3 regions of the Variovorax sp. P1_G12 genome follow, and region 3 is predicted to be linked to each of the others. Evidence: predicted binding sites of a transcription regulator. Region 3 holds the regulator's gene; each other region holds the start of a gene.
What was found. Region 3 encodes FNR, which switches genes on or off when oxygen is low (the NO sensors DNR and NnrR bind a similar motif). Its sites were predicted from a motif close to TTGATNNNNATCAA; they were not measured.

Region 1 (4,681 bases), on a different contig from region 3:
CGAATTCATCGCCGGCGTCGACCGGCATCCGGCCGGCCACGGCCTGAAGATCGTCGACCACCTGACGCACAACGTCTACCGCGGCCGCATGGCCTTCTGGGCCGGCTACTACGAGAAGCTCTTCAACTTCCGCGAGATCCGCTACTTCGACATCCAGGGCGAATACACCGGCCTCACCTCGAAGGCGCTGACCGCGCCCGACGGCAAGATCCGCATTCCGCTGAACGAGGAATCCTCCAAGGGCGGCTCGGGCCAGATCGAGGAGTTCCTGATGAAGTTCAATGGCGAGGGCATCCAGCACATCGCGCTCCTGAGCGAGGACCTGATCTCGACCATCGACCAGCTCGGCCTGGCCGGCGTGCCCCTGATGACCGCGCCCAACGACATCTACTACGAGATGCTCGAGCAGCGGCTCCCCGGCCACGGCCAGCCGATCCCCGAACTGCAGGCGCGCGGCATCCTGCTGGACGGCAGCACCGGGGGCGGCAGCCCGCGCCTGCTGCTGCAGATCTTCTCCGAGACCGTCTTCGGGCCGGTGTTCTTCGAGTTCATCCAGCGCAAGGGCGACGACGGGTTCGGCGAGGGCAACTTCAAGGCGCTGTTCCAGTCGATCGAACGCGACCAGGTGCGCCGCGGCGTGCTGAAATCGGACCGCCCGGAGCCCCCGGCTCCAACTGCCACCTAGACCATCGACCGCCTTGGCCGGAGGAGCTTCGAATCTCCGGGCCCGTCGCCTCGACGCAAGTGCATCAATGCGCCGCCTCGCTTGGCTCTTGAACGCCGCGCGGCATCGTCTGCTGTCGCGACAAATCCTGGAACGGCCGCCCGCCGGCGAGGGTGATCCGGTGCAATACACGGCGAAAGCCGTGATAGTCGTTCACCGGGTTGTGTTGGACCGCGCGGTTGTCCCAGAAGGCGATGCAGTCCGTCTGCCAGGACCATCGACAGGTGAACTCCGGCTTGACCTGGTGCTCGAAGAGAAAGCGCAGCAGCGGCGCGCTCTCGGCCTCCGTGAGTCCTTCGATGCCGTCGGTGTGCGCGACATTCACATACAGCGCCTGCTCTCCCGTCTCGGGATGGGTGCGCACGACGGGATGCCTGGAGACGAACTCCCGGGCCACCCTTTCGTTGCCGTCGCTGCGGATGCGGTCTTCGCGCGTCTTCGAGACATCCGCCTTGGCCGAACTGGCGATGCCCACCAGGCCATTCAGCAGGCGCTTCATCGTGTCTGAGAGGGCCTCATAGGCCAGCACCTGGTTTGCGAACATCGTGTCGCCTCCATAAGGGGGCACCTCCCTGGACAACAGCATCGTGCCCATGGGCGGTTCGTCCAGATAGGCCGTGTCCGTGTGCCAAACGCCCCCGAAGTTGACGCGCTCGTGCGCCAGCTTCTTGACTTCGATGATCTCGGGATGGCCTTCGATCCCCTTGACGAACGGATATTCGACCGGCTTGCCGAAGGCGCAGGCGAAGCGCAGGAATTCCTCGGGACTGAGCGGTTGTCCGCGCAGGAAGACGACCTTGTGCGCGAGGAACGCCGCGCGCAACTCGGCGGCCATGCCCTGGCTCAGAGGGCGGCGCAGGTCCAGGCCGAGCACTTCAGCGCCGAGCGCGCCGGCGATTCGCTTGACTTCCACAGAGGCTCCACTCGGAAAGAACTATCAGAGGCCGGATCGTAGGCCTGTACGATCCATCAACACAAATCAAATAATCTGAGCGATTGTTCAATTTTCGATGAAGATCAACTTCAAGCTCCTTTCGACATTTCTTGCCGTTGCCGAGCACGCCAGTTTCCGCAAGGCGGCTGAACAGATGCACTTGTCGCTGCCGGCGGTGAGCATGCAGATCCGCCAACTGGAAGAACGCCTGGGCGTTGCGCTGTTTCATCGCACCACGCGCAGGGTCGAACTCACGCGCGAGGGGGAGCAGTTGATGATCAGTGCCCGCAAGGCGATGGCCGAATTGGACGATGCACTCGCGGGCCTCCAGTTGGTCGCCGACATGCAGCGGGGCCAGTTGACCTTCGCATGCGTTCCCACGGTGGCGGGCACGCGCCTGCCCGGGTTGCTGACGAAATTCGCGCAGCGCCATCCCGGCATTTCCGTGCGTGTGCGGGAGTTGGCCCAGCCGGACCTGCTGGAGGCGGTGCGCCGGGGCGAAGTCGATTTCGGCATCGGCCCCCAGCCCTTGAAGCCGGGCACCCTGCACAGTCGGCCCCTGTTCGACGACGACTACATGGCGCTCGTGTCCGCCGATCACCCGGCGGCGCAAAAGAAAGGGATCTCGCTGCGCGAACTCGCGCGCTCGCCGCTGCTGACGCTCGGAGAATCGGAGTTCCGCAGGCAGCTTCTCGAAGCCCTGTCGGCGGAAGGCCTTGCGTGCGAACTGAACTACGAGTTCACCCACGTGAGCACGACGGTGGCGATGGTGGAGGCCGGGCTGGGCGTCGGCATTCTGCCCGCCGTGGCGGTGCCTTCGCATGGCACCCTGAAGGCCATCCGCATCATGCGCCCAGCCATGAGGCGAACGATCGCCATCATTACAGTGCGGGGGCACGCGCTGTCGCCATCGGCTCTGCGCTTCGTGGAGATGTGTGACCTGCTGGTGCCGCCGCACTCGAACCGCGCCAGCGGCTAGTGCGGACCGTCACCGAGCTCAAGACTGGCGAGACCGTCTACTCCGGGATCGGGCCGGGGCGAATCCGAACCCGCCCTCTACCGGCCGTCCGTAAAGGTGCAAGGACAGCCCTCTGCTCCCGCTCGTTGGCCGCCCCTCAACCCGCGCCCAGGCCGATCGGTGCGGGAACCGCATTCACGATCCGGGTGAAGAGCGCGCCGTAGTCCGGCTCCGGCTCGCAACCGGTGAGCGGATCGCGATTGGCGCTGAAGGCCCGGTCGAGCTCGCTCCAGTCTTCGTCCGTCAGCACTTTCTCTGCCAAGGGAAGGATTTCGCGCTCTTCCATCGCCATGTGGGCCAGGTAGAAGTCGACATAGCGCTCGACCGCCTGCTCGAAGGCTTGACGACGGGCCTCGCCCATCATCTCGAAGCCGAGCAAGGCATGTTCGACTTCCCGGATCTTTCGCTCGCCGCGCGCATGGTCGTCGTCCAGCCGGTCGAGCAGTTCGCGCGAGATCGGCGTCCGCGCGCGCATCTTCGGGAACAGCAGCTCGGACTCCTTGCGGTGGTGCCGCTTCTCGGGAAACTCGTCGACATAGAAGAGCATCGCGCGCAAGGCGCCGAAATCCGGCAGCGTGCCCTGTCGGCGGTGCTGGGCCAGCAGCAGGACGATGGAGCGCAGCATGGCGGAAAGCGCCGAATGCTCATCGCGGATGATTCTGATTGTGGTGTGTGTCATTGCGGGCACTCCGGAGGGGATGGCCGTAGCCTCTCACCTCCGCGCCGCCCCGACCTTGCGGCAGATCAATACATGCGCTCGAATTGCGGACAAGGCGCAAAGGCGCGGACGGGCCGCCCAAGGCGGCTTGCGCCCCCTCGGGGGGCAGCGACCCCACGAAGCGAGGCAGCGTGGGGCACTGCACCCTCGTCAAGCCTTCAGGACCGACTCCGTGTGCTCGCCAAGCGCGGGCACCCCCTCCGGCGCGTCCGGCAGGCCGGCAGAGAACTTCACCGGAAAGCGCACCGAGATCCGGCCTTCCTCGGGGTGCTGCCGCACCATGTCGCGGGCGATCAGTTGCGCATCCTCGAACAGCTCCGCGGCGCCCAGCACCGGGGAGAAGGGAACGTCGGTGCCGGCGAAGCGATCGCCCCATTCGGCCAGCGTCTTGCCCGCGAACACCTGCACCATGAGGCTGTTGACCTCCTGCTTGTGCTTCTGCCTTTGCGGCCGCGTCGCGAAACGCGGATCGCGCAAGGCGGGAAATTCGTCGCCCAGCACCTCGCACAGGTTGACCCAGAACTTGTTCTCCAGGATGCCCATCGCCAGGTGGCGGCAATCCAGGGTTTCGAACAGGTCGTTCTCCGGCATCACCGTCGGCGAGTCGATCAGCCGGTCCGCGGGAATGCCGCGCGCGGCCCAGGCGCCCTGCGCCGTCCACGACGTCACGGCATCCAGAATCGACACGTCCAGGTGCTGCCCCCGGCCGTTCTGACGGGCGCTCATGATCGCCACGCTCAGCGACAGTGCGGCATAGCCCGAGGCGGCAAAGTCCGAGATGCGCGCGCGTGGCCGCGACACCTTGTCGTGCACCTGCACCGGCACCGCCCAGTAGCCCGACAGGGCCAGGTAGTTCAGGTCATGGCCCGCATCGGCCGCCAGCGGACCGGTCTGGCCGAAGCCCGAGATCGAGCACAGCACGATGGACGGGTTGACCTCCGCCAGGGCGTCGTAGCCCAGACCCAGCCGCTGCATCACGCCCGGGCGGAAGCCTTCGATCACCGCATCGGCGCGCTTGACCAGGTCCAGGAAGTCCGCCTTTCCTTCGGGCGACTTCAGGTCCAGGGCGACCGATCGCTTGCCGCGATTGAACTGGGCGAACACCGCCGGCCCGAGCAGGCGCGAGGTATCGCCGGTGTCCGGGTTCTCGATCTTGATCACGTCCGCGCCCAGCTGCGCGAGCAGCGACGCCGCGTGAGGCCCGGGCAGCAACTGGCTGACATCGAGGATCGTCACATCCTTCAGGCACGACCATTCCGGTTTCATCGTCCGTCCACCTTCAAGCCA
Region 2 (4,681 bases), on a different contig from region 3:
GCTTGCATCTGGATTGAAGCGCGTCATGGTCTGGGGAGCGGTCTCGCCGCCGGGGCCGAGGTCCTTCTCGTACACCACGCCGTCGTGGTTGACGATGAAGCTCATCACGCCTGTGTCGCCGTAGCGGATCGGCCAGGCGATGAGGGCGAATCCGCCTCGCATGCGGTTGCCGATCACGTAGTCGTAGGCGCCACCCGGCGCGTCCTTGCCTTGAGCCTTGAGGATCTTGAAGTGGTAGCCGTGGTAGCCCTCGCCGCCTCTTTGCCCGGCATACAGAGGTCCGAGCGGACTCAGGTCCTGGCCGGTCGCGTCCGGCCAGTAGAGCCCATCGTGCCTGCCGGGAGAGCTCACGAACTTCTGCGCGTACTCGAGCACGCTGTTGCCGTCGCGGTCCTGCTGCGCGTATTCCTTCTGGGCGTCGAAGTACGCCAGCGCGGCCTGCATCGCATGGAGCTCGTTGCGGCCGATGCGACGAGTGCGCATGGCATCGACGCCCGCTCTCGGGTCGAAGCGCCAGCCGGCGGCGCTCTTCACGATGGGCACGGGCAGTGTCCAGTCTCCGGGGCCGGCGGCGAGCAGCGCCATGTCCGGCTGTTCGAGCACGACCTTGTGCTGCTTGGCCCATGCGCCGAGGAATTCATAGACGTCATCCTGATCGACGGTGCCCTCCGGCACGAAGCGCCGCCATTCGGGTCCGAGCACGCTGCGCAATGCCTCGACGTCGCTGCGCGACAGGGCATCGACGAAAGCCTGCGCCGCGGCATCGGGCGTGGGAAAGGCCTTTTGCGCGAATGAAGCGACCGAGGCGAGCGACAGCGCCACGGAGGCCGCAAGCGTCTTCAGGGATAGGGCGGCGAAGGACATCGTCCGGACTCCCGAACAGGTGGATTGCGTCATGTGGGCCTCCCATTCAGCGACGACCGCCGCCGCCGCCGCGCCCGCCGCCGCCGCCGCCGCCTCCGCCCATGCGTGCACCGCCGCCTCCGCCGGAACTCATGCGGGCGCCGCCTCCACCACCGCCCATGTGCGAACCGCCGCCACCCATCTGTGCCCCCCCGCCTCCGCCACGGTTCTGTGACATGGACTGGCGACTCGCGTCGCCGCGACTGGTCTGCTGACGGGTCTGGCCACCGACATCGCCCGAACCCCGCAATGCGTTGTCGCCGCCGCTGTGCTGCGTCCGCGACAGTCCCTGGTCGGCACCACCGCGCCCGCCCGCGCCGCCGCGGTCGCCTGCTCCGGCTCCTGCTCCTGCTCCTGCTCCGGCTCCGGCTCCGGCTCCTGCTCGATCGCCGGCCCGATCACCAGCGCGGTCACCGGCTCGGCTGCCGGCCCGGTCGCCCGCGCGGTCACCGGGGCCCGCACCCGCTCGATCGCGGCCGGTGTCTCGCGCAGCCGCCTGCGCGCGCTCGCGAGTGCCCGGGTCGTTGCGCAACTGGTTTCGGCCCTGGGCCGGGTCCATCCCGCGCTGCTGCAACTGGGATTGCGCCTGCTGGCGCTGCGCGTCACGAGCAGCCGTATCGCGTCCGCGGAAATCGTTGCGCTGGTTCGCGCCGCCGACGTCCTTGCCGAACTGTTGCCGGCTTGCCGAGTCCCGGTAGGGAACGCCGCGCCGGTTGCCCGCGTTGTGCTGGAAGTTCGTCTGGTTCGCAGCGAGTTGCCGGTTGGTGTTCACGCTGTTGTAGCGGTTCACGTTGACGTTGACGTTGCCGCCTCCCCAGTTGCAGTTGCCCCAGAGCGCCGCCGTGGCGGCGACACCGATACCGAAGGCGATGCCCGTCGCCAGCGCCGCGCCGGGGTAGTAGCCGCCGTAGTAGCCATAGTAGTAAGGCGCCGGCGGGTAGTAGTAGGGCGGATAGGCCGGATAGGGCCAGGCGCCATACACCACGGTCGGGTCGTACGCCGGCACATACACCACCTCCGGGTTGGTGGGCTCGATCTTGATGATCGTCTGCTGCGTCTGGGGCTCCTGCTCGACGATCACCTTCTGCTGCTCGGTGCTCTTGAGGCTGCCTGTCTTCTGGGCCTGGCCGCGCAGTCGCTGGGCGGAGTCGAGAACGTCCTTGGACGAGGCGAGGAAGGCATCGCCCAGGTTCTGCACCCAGTCAGGCTGATCGCCCATCGTCTGCAGCACCTGCGGGAATGCCACGAGCGACTGCACGCTCGGGTCCCAGGGCTGGTTCGCGACCATCTTCAGCGCCGCATCGCCCTTCTGGGTCGGATTCGCCTTCGACCATTTGGCCGCATCGGCGACGTCGGCCGGATAGGTCGAGGCCATCAGAACCTGCGACAGCAGTTCGTCCGGATACAGCGCGATGGGCGCCATCATCTGGTCGAGCTGCTCCCTGGAGAAGTTCGGCGGTGACTGCGCGCCCGTCAGGGCCGGGAGCAACGAAGCGGCGAGCATCACGGCACGCACGAATCGGATGGTCATTGCACGCATATTCCCTCCAGAGATCCAAGATGTTCGCTCTCGACCGAACCAGAAACGGCGAGACGCCTCTGACACGACGCTGGGGAAAATTGTCTGCCCATCACGCATGCTTGTGAATTGACGTTTGTCAGTTCCTGGACCGGCGGCAGGCACATGGATCGGCCGGTGACGTGGCAATTCGTCTTGATCGACTCGAGTTTCCGGGCGGGCTTCGGCTTCGGCCCAAACCGCGGCCCTCGTACCGAAATGCAACGTCGGTATTTGCCCTCGCCCCTCTGGTTGTGGCGTACGCTGCGGCCATCGACAATTCAACCTTGCCTGCGCTACTACCCACAACCTACTGGAGGTCGCAATGCAGATGATGAAAGCCGCAGTGGTCCATGAGTTCGGCAAGCCGCTTGTGATCGATGAAGTGCCGGTGCCGGAGGTGGTGCCGGGTCAGGTGCTGGTGAAAGTGGCGGCCTCGGGCGTCTGCCACACGGACCTGCACGCCGCCGACGGCGACTGGCCGGTCAAGCCATCGCCGCCCTTCATTCCCGGTCACGAAGGCGTGGGGCATGTGGCGGCCGTGGGCGCCGGCGTGAAGCATGTGAAGGAAGGCGACCGCGTCGGCGTGCCGTGGTTGCACACCGCCTGCGGCCACTGCGAGCACTGCATCACTGGCTGGGAAACCTTGTGCGATGGGCAGCAAATGACGGGCTACACCGTCGACGGAGGCTATGCGGAATATGTGCTGGCCGACCCAGGCTACATCGGGCACCTGCCGGCCAATCGCGGCTTCTCCGAGCTCGCGCCCATTCTCTGCGCCGGGGTCACGGTCTACAAGGGGCTCAAGGTGCTCGACTGCAAGCCAGGCGACTGGGTGGCGATCTCCGGTGTCGGAGGGCTGGGCCATCTGGCGGTGCAGTACGCCAAGGCTATGGGCTTCCATGTGGCGGCGGTGGACATCGACGATGCCAAGCTCCAATTGGCCAAACAAGTAGGAGCGGACATGGTGGTCAACGCTACCCATGCCGATCCGGCCAAGGAGCTTCAGCGCGAACTGAAGGGCGCGCACGGCGTACTCGTCACGGCGGCCTCGCGCGCCGCCTTCTCGCAGGCGCTGGGCATGCTGCACAAGCGGGGAACGATGTCGATGGTCGGATTGCCGCCGGGCGACTTCGGCCTGCCTATCTTCGATATGGTGCTCAACGCAAAGACGGTGCGCGGCTCTATCGTGGGCACTCGCAAGGACCTGCAGGAAGCGCTGGCCTTTGCCGGCGAGGGCAAGGTGCATACCGTGTACAGCGAGGACCGCATCGAGAACATCAACCTGATCCTCGATCGCATGCGCAAGGGCGAAATCGAGGGTCGGGTGGTGCTACGGCTCACCGACGAGCCGTAGTGGCGCGCGCGCAAACGCATTGAGGATGCGCTGGGGGCCGCCGCAAGCCTTCAGCCCACCGACCCCGGCGGCATCAACACCTCCCGCTGCGCCACGACGGTCTCGCGCAGGAAATCCCACACCACCTTCATGCGCGCGAGATGCCGCGTCTCGGCCGGCACCGACATCCAGAAGGTGCGCGTGAAGCTGGCCTCGGCCGGCAGCAGCCGGCGCAGCGACTTGTCGCGCCCCGCGATGAAGGCCGGCAGCACCGCGATGCCGGCACCGGCCAGGGCGGCCTGGTGCTGCGCGAGGATGCTGGTGCTGCGCAGCGCGAACGAATCGGGCTTGTAGAGCTCGTCGAGATACTGCAGCTCCTTGCTGAACAGCAGGTCGTCCACGTAGCTGATGAAGGTGTGGCCGCGCAGGTCTTCGCGGGTGCGGATCGCGCCGCGCCGCGCGATGTAGTCCTTCGATGCGTAGAGGTGCAGCACGTAGTCGGTGAGCTTGGTCACCACCACGGGCCCGCGCGCCGGGCGTTCGAGCGAGATCACGATGTCGGCCTCGCGCCGCGACAGGTGCACCAGGCGCGGCATGGCGAGCAGGTCGATCACGAGCTTGGGGTGCGCTTGTGCGAACAGCGCCAGCTTCGGCGCCAGCACGACGGTGCCGAAGCCTTCGGTCGCGCCGATGCGCACCAGCCCCGACAGACCCTCTTGCGATCCCGGCGCGGCGCTCTCGACGGCCAGGAAGGCGTTTTCCATCGATTCGACCTGCGGCTGCAGCCGCCGGCCGGCCTCGGTCAGGCGATGGCCGTCGGCTTCGCGCGAGAAGAGGGCGGTGCCGACCTGCTTTTCGAGCGCCTGGATGCGCCGCGCCACGGT
Region 3 (4,681 bases):
CCTGCGCCGCGAGCGGTTCGAGCGCGGCCAGTTCGGCCGCGAAGAGGTGCTCGAAGTCGATCAGGTGGGCCGCGCCGACAGCCTCGAAGTCCACCCGTCCCTGGCACATGATCGCCATGATCACGGCGCGCCGCAGCACGTCGTCGCGCGTCAGCGCCAGGCCGCGCACCACCGGCAGGCGGCCCTGGTCGAGGAGGTCGTAGTATTCCTCGAGCGTCTTCGCGTTCTGGCTGTAGGTGGCGCCGATGCGGCCGATCGCCGACACGCCCAGGGCCACCAGGTCGCAGTCCGGCTGCGTGCTGTAGCCCTGGAAGTTGCGATGCAGCCGGCCCTGCCGCCGGGCGACCGCCAGCGCATCGCCAGGCAGCGCGAAATGGTCCATCCCGATGTAGACATAGCCCGCGGCGGTGAGCGCGGCGATCGAGCGCGACAGCATCTCGACCTTGGCGCCGGCATCGGGCAGGGCTTCGGTCGCGATGCGGCGCTGGGCCTTGAAGCGCTCGGGCAGGTGGGCGTAGGCATAGAGCGCGATCCGGTCCGGCCGGAGCGCGCAGACCTGCTCCAGCGTGCGGTCGAAGGACGCGGGGCTCTGGCGCGGCAGTCCGTAGATCAGGTCGACGTTGACCGAATCGAAGCCCAGCCCGCGGGCCACCGCCATCAGGTCGAACACCTGCCGGGCGGGCTGGATCCGGTGCACCGCCTTCTGCACTTCCGGGTCGAAGTCCTGGACGCCGAAGCTCAGCCGGTTGAAGCCCAGTTCGGCCAGCGTCACGAGGCGCTCGCGGTCGACGGTGCGCGGGTCGATCTCGATCGAATGCTCCCCGTCCGGCGACAGCGTGAAGGCGCCGCGAAGCATGGCCATGAGTTCCCGCAGGCCGGCATCGTCGAGGAAGGTCGGCGTGCCGCCGCCCAGGTGCAGCTGGCGGACGACCGCGCCGCGGCCGAGCTTCTCCACCTGCAGCGAAATCTCGCGGGACAGGTAGTCCAGGTACTCGCGCCCCTTGCTCTTGTGCCGGGTCACGATCTTGTTGCAGGCGCAGTAGTAGCAGAGCGATTCGCAGAACGGGATGTGCACGTACAGCGACAGCGCCCGCGCGCTCGCGCCGGCCCCGCCGCGCTGCTCGAGGGCCTGCGCGTAGTCGTCCGCCGTGAAGGCGTCGACGAAGCGATCGGCCGTGGGATAGGACGTGTAGCGCGGGCCGGCGCAGTCGAAACGGCGCAGTACGGTGGACGGCGGCGCCAGGGCCGGCGTGAGGACGGGAGCGGAGGGGGGGTGCATCGCGGGCGGCGGCAAGGGCTGTGGTGTGTCACTATGCCGCCGTCACGATCTGCAATCATTGACCTGCATCAAGCATCCACCCCACTCCCCGTCGGACAATCCCTCCATGACCTCGACTGCATCAATGAAACCCGAAAATATCAAGGTCGCCTGTTCCAACTGCAATCTGCGCGAGCTCTGCATGCCGGTGGGCCTGAATCCGGGCGAGCTGCAGCGCATCGACGACATCGTCGCGACGCGGCGCAAGATCAAGCGGCGCGAGACGCTGTTTCGCAACGGCGAGGCCTTCACCTCGCTCTATGCGATCCGCACCGGGGTGTTCAAGACCCGCGTCACCAGCGAGGACGGCCGCGACCAGGTCACGGGCTTCCAGATGGCGGGAGAGATCATCGGGCTCGACGGCATCGTCAACGACCAGCACACCTGCGACGCCGTGGCGCTGGAGGACTCCGAGGTCTGCGTGATGCCTTTCGAACGCATCGAGGAGCTGTCGCGCGAGATCACCGCGCTGCAGCGCCACGTGCACCAGATCATGAGCCGCGAGATCGTGCGCGAACACGGCGTGATGCTGCTGCTGGGCAGCATGCGGGCCGAAGAGCGGCTCGCCGCCTTCCTGCTGAACCTGGTCCAGCGCCTGCACGCGCGCGGCTTCTCGCGTTCCGAGCTGGTGCTTCGCATGACCCGCGAGGAAATCGGCAGCTACCTCGGGCTCAAGCTCGAGACCGTGAGCCGGACCCTGTCGAAGTTCGCGGCCGACGGCATGGTCGAGGTCGAGCAACGCAACGTGCGCATCGTCGATCCCGAGGCGCTGCGCCGCATCGTCAATCCGCCGGGCTGTTGATCTCGCGCGCCGGCAGGGTCAGCAGCAGGGTCAGTGCGCCCGCCCCCATGGCCAGCAGCCAGAAGACGAAAAAACCGACCGTGTAGACGGCCTGGCGCGAAGCACCGAGCGCCTCGCCGCGCCAGTTCAGGTCGCCCGGGTCGACCAGGGCGAACACCAGCACCTCGAGCGCGCAGGCCAGGAGGAAGGCCGGCCAGAGAATCCACATCCAGCGGCGCGTCTGCATGCACTCACTCCTTCGGCAGCGGCACGGCGCTGCCCGGTGTCGCCGCGTGGTTGCGCCCGGCCACGGCCGGCATCAGCTTCTTGTCGGCCAGGGTGCGGTTGATCTCCACGCCCTTGCGGTAGTAGTCCTGGTCCACCACCGGGTCGGGCGTGGAGATCGCCAGCCACAGGGTGAAGAAGCTCGCGACCACCACCACGCCCGGCCCGCCGATCACCATCCACACCAGGGGGAAGCGGTACCACGGAGGGCAGGGTTTCATCGCGTCGTTGTCGTGCGTCATCTTGGTCCTTGGGTTGATCAGCGCGGTACCAGGAACACCGCGGGCTCCGAGACACTGGCGTTGCCGCTTTCGGCGCGGACGTCGAAATGCACCTTGTGCGAACCCGCCGCTGCCGCCCCATAGGGTAGCTGCAACCGGACCGCGACCCAGCGCGACTCCGCCGGCGCGACCTCGACCACGGGCTCCGAGGACACCTTCAGCCCCTCGAGGCCGCCCGCGGCGATCCGGTAGCGCTGCACCTGTTCGGTGGCATTCATGATCTGCAGGCGGTAGACGTTCTCGAGCTGGCCGCCTTCGACGATGCGGGCCAGCGACGCGCGGTCGCGCACCACGTCGACCTTCAGCGGCGTGCGCGTCACCAGGCTGGCGAGCAGGCCGATGCACAGCGCCGCCAGCACCCCGGTGTAGATCAGCACCCGCGGCCGCAGCACGCGCCGCAGCACCTGCCGCGGCGTCCAGCGGCCAGCCATGCCGTTCTGCGTGGCGTAGCGGATCAGGCCGCGCGGCGTGTCCATCTTGTCCATCACGATGTTGCAGGCATCCACGCAGAGGCCGCAACCGATGCACTCGTACTGGAGGCCTTCGCGGATGTCGATGCCGGTCGGACAGACCTGCACGCACAGATGGCAGTCGATGCAGTGGCCCAGCGGCGCCGCGGTCGATGCGCGCCCTTTCGCCGGCACGCCGCGAGGCTCGCCGCGCGCGGCGTCATAGCTCACGATCAGCGTGTCGCGATCGAACATCGCGCTCTGGAAGCGCGCATAGGGGCACATGTACTTGCACACCTGCTCGCGCATGAAGCCGGCGTTGCCGTAGGTCGCGAAGCCGTAGAACAGCACCCAGAAGATTTCCCAGGAACCCATCGTCGTGTGCAGGAACGACATCCCCAGCTCGCGGATCGGCGTGAAGTAGCCGACGAAGGTAAAGCCGGTCCACAGGCCGATGGAGATCCAGACCACGTGCTTGAACCACTTCTTGACCAGCTTCTCGGCCGACATGCCGCCGCGATCCAGGCGCATGCGCGCGATGCGGCTGCCTTCGATCTTCTCTTCGACCCACATGAAGATCTCGGTGTAGACCGTCTGCGGGCAGGCATAGCCGCACCACAGCCGGCCCGCCACCGCGGTGAACAGGAACAGCGACAGGGCCGAGATCACCAGCAGGCCCGTGAGGTAGATCAGGTCCTGCGGATAGAGCACCAGGCCGAAGATGAAGAAGCGCCGCGCGCCGAGGTCGAACAGCACCGCCTGGCGCTGGCCCCACTCGAGCCAGGGCAGTCCGTAGAACACGAGCTGCGTCGCGAACACCAGCGCCCAGCGCCAGCGCGCGAAGTAGCCGCTGACGCTGCGCGCATAGATCTTCTCGTGTGCCGCGTAGAGGCCGACGCTCTTCTCGGCCGCCACGATCGGAATCACCGTGCGAGGGGCCTGCTTCGGCGCGGGCATGCGATCGGTCATGGCGTCAGGCTCACTGGGCCCCTGTGGCGGGCTTGTTCGACAGTCCCCAGACGTAGGCCGTGAGCACGTGGATCTGGGCCTCGGTCAGGCGGCCCTGCTGCGCCGGCATCTGGTTGACCTTGCCGCCGTTGATCATCGCGATGATCGATTCCTGCCCGTAGCCGTGCAGCCAGATCTTGTCGGACAGGTTCGGCGCGCCGACCGCGGTGTTGCCCACGCCGCCGATGCCGTGGCAGGCCGCGCAGGTCGTGAACTTGCTCTTGCCGAGGCCGGCGCGGACCGAGTCGTGCGGGCTGCCCGACAGGCTCAGCACATAGTTGGCGAGATTCTTGACGTCCTCGGCCGAGCCGACCGCCTCGGCCATCGGCGGCATCGTGCCGATGCGGCCGAGCGCGATGGTCTCGTGGATCTTCTCGGGCGTGCCGCCATGCAGCCAATCGCCGTCGGCCAGGTTCGGGAATCCCTTGCTGCCGCGCGCGTCCGAGCCGTGGCACTGCGCGCAGTTGTTGAGGAACAGGCGCTCGCCGATCGCCATGGCGCCCGCGTCGCCCGCCAGCCGCTCGACCGGCTGCGCCGAATAGGCGGCATAGACCGGGGC

Region 1: AC1D2O_RS23370 (hemerythrin domain-containing protein) is a predicted target of FNR. The motif match lies at 3,411-3,424, and genes of this name have one in related genera.
Region 2: adhP (alcohol dehydrogenase AdhP) is a predicted target of FNR. The motif match lies at 2,552-2,565, and genes of this name have one in related genera.

The regions. Positions count from the first base shown of each region.
Region 1 is NZ_JBFUBW010000022.1:12,270-16,950, forward strand. It holds gene hppD (4-hydroxyphenylpyruvate dioxygenase) at 1-685, shown strand, start outside; gene AC1D2O_RS23360 (TauD/TfdA dioxygenase family protein) at 750-1,637, opposite strand; gene AC1D2O_RS23365 (LysR family transcriptional regulator) at 1,735-2,637, shown strand; gene AC1D2O_RS23370 (hemerythrin domain-containing protein) at 2,774-3,355, opposite strand; gene AC1D2O_RS23375 (CaiB/BaiF CoA transferase family protein) at 3,545-4,660, opposite strand; gene AC1D2O_RS23380 (Bug family tripartite tricarboxylate transporter substrate binding protein) at 4,657-4,681, opposite strand, start outside.
Region 2 is NZ_JBFUBW010000005.1:92,600-97,280, forward strand. It holds gene AC1D2O_RS07490 (DUF2950 domain-containing protein) at 1-864, opposite strand, end outside; gene AC1D2O_RS07495 (DUF3300 domain-containing protein) at 911-2,434, opposite strand; gene adhP (alcohol dehydrogenase AdhP) at 2,787-3,818, shown strand; gene AC1D2O_RS07505 (LysR family transcriptional regulator) at 3,869-4,681, opposite strand, start outside.
Region 3 is NZ_JBFUBW010000015.1:123,001-127,681, reverse strand. It holds gene hemN (oxygen-independent coproporphyrinogen III oxidase) at 1-1,279, opposite strand, end outside; gene fnr (fumarate/nitrate reduction transcriptional regulator Fnr) at 1,404-2,120, shown strand; gene AC1D2O_RS18815 (hypothetical protein) at 2,101-2,346, opposite strand; gene AC1D2O_RS18810 (FixH family protein) at 2,351-2,626, opposite strand; gene ccoG (cytochrome c oxidase accessory protein CcoG) at 2,644-4,083, opposite strand; gene ccoP (cytochrome-c oxidase, cbb3-type subunit III) at 4,094-4,681, opposite strand, start outside.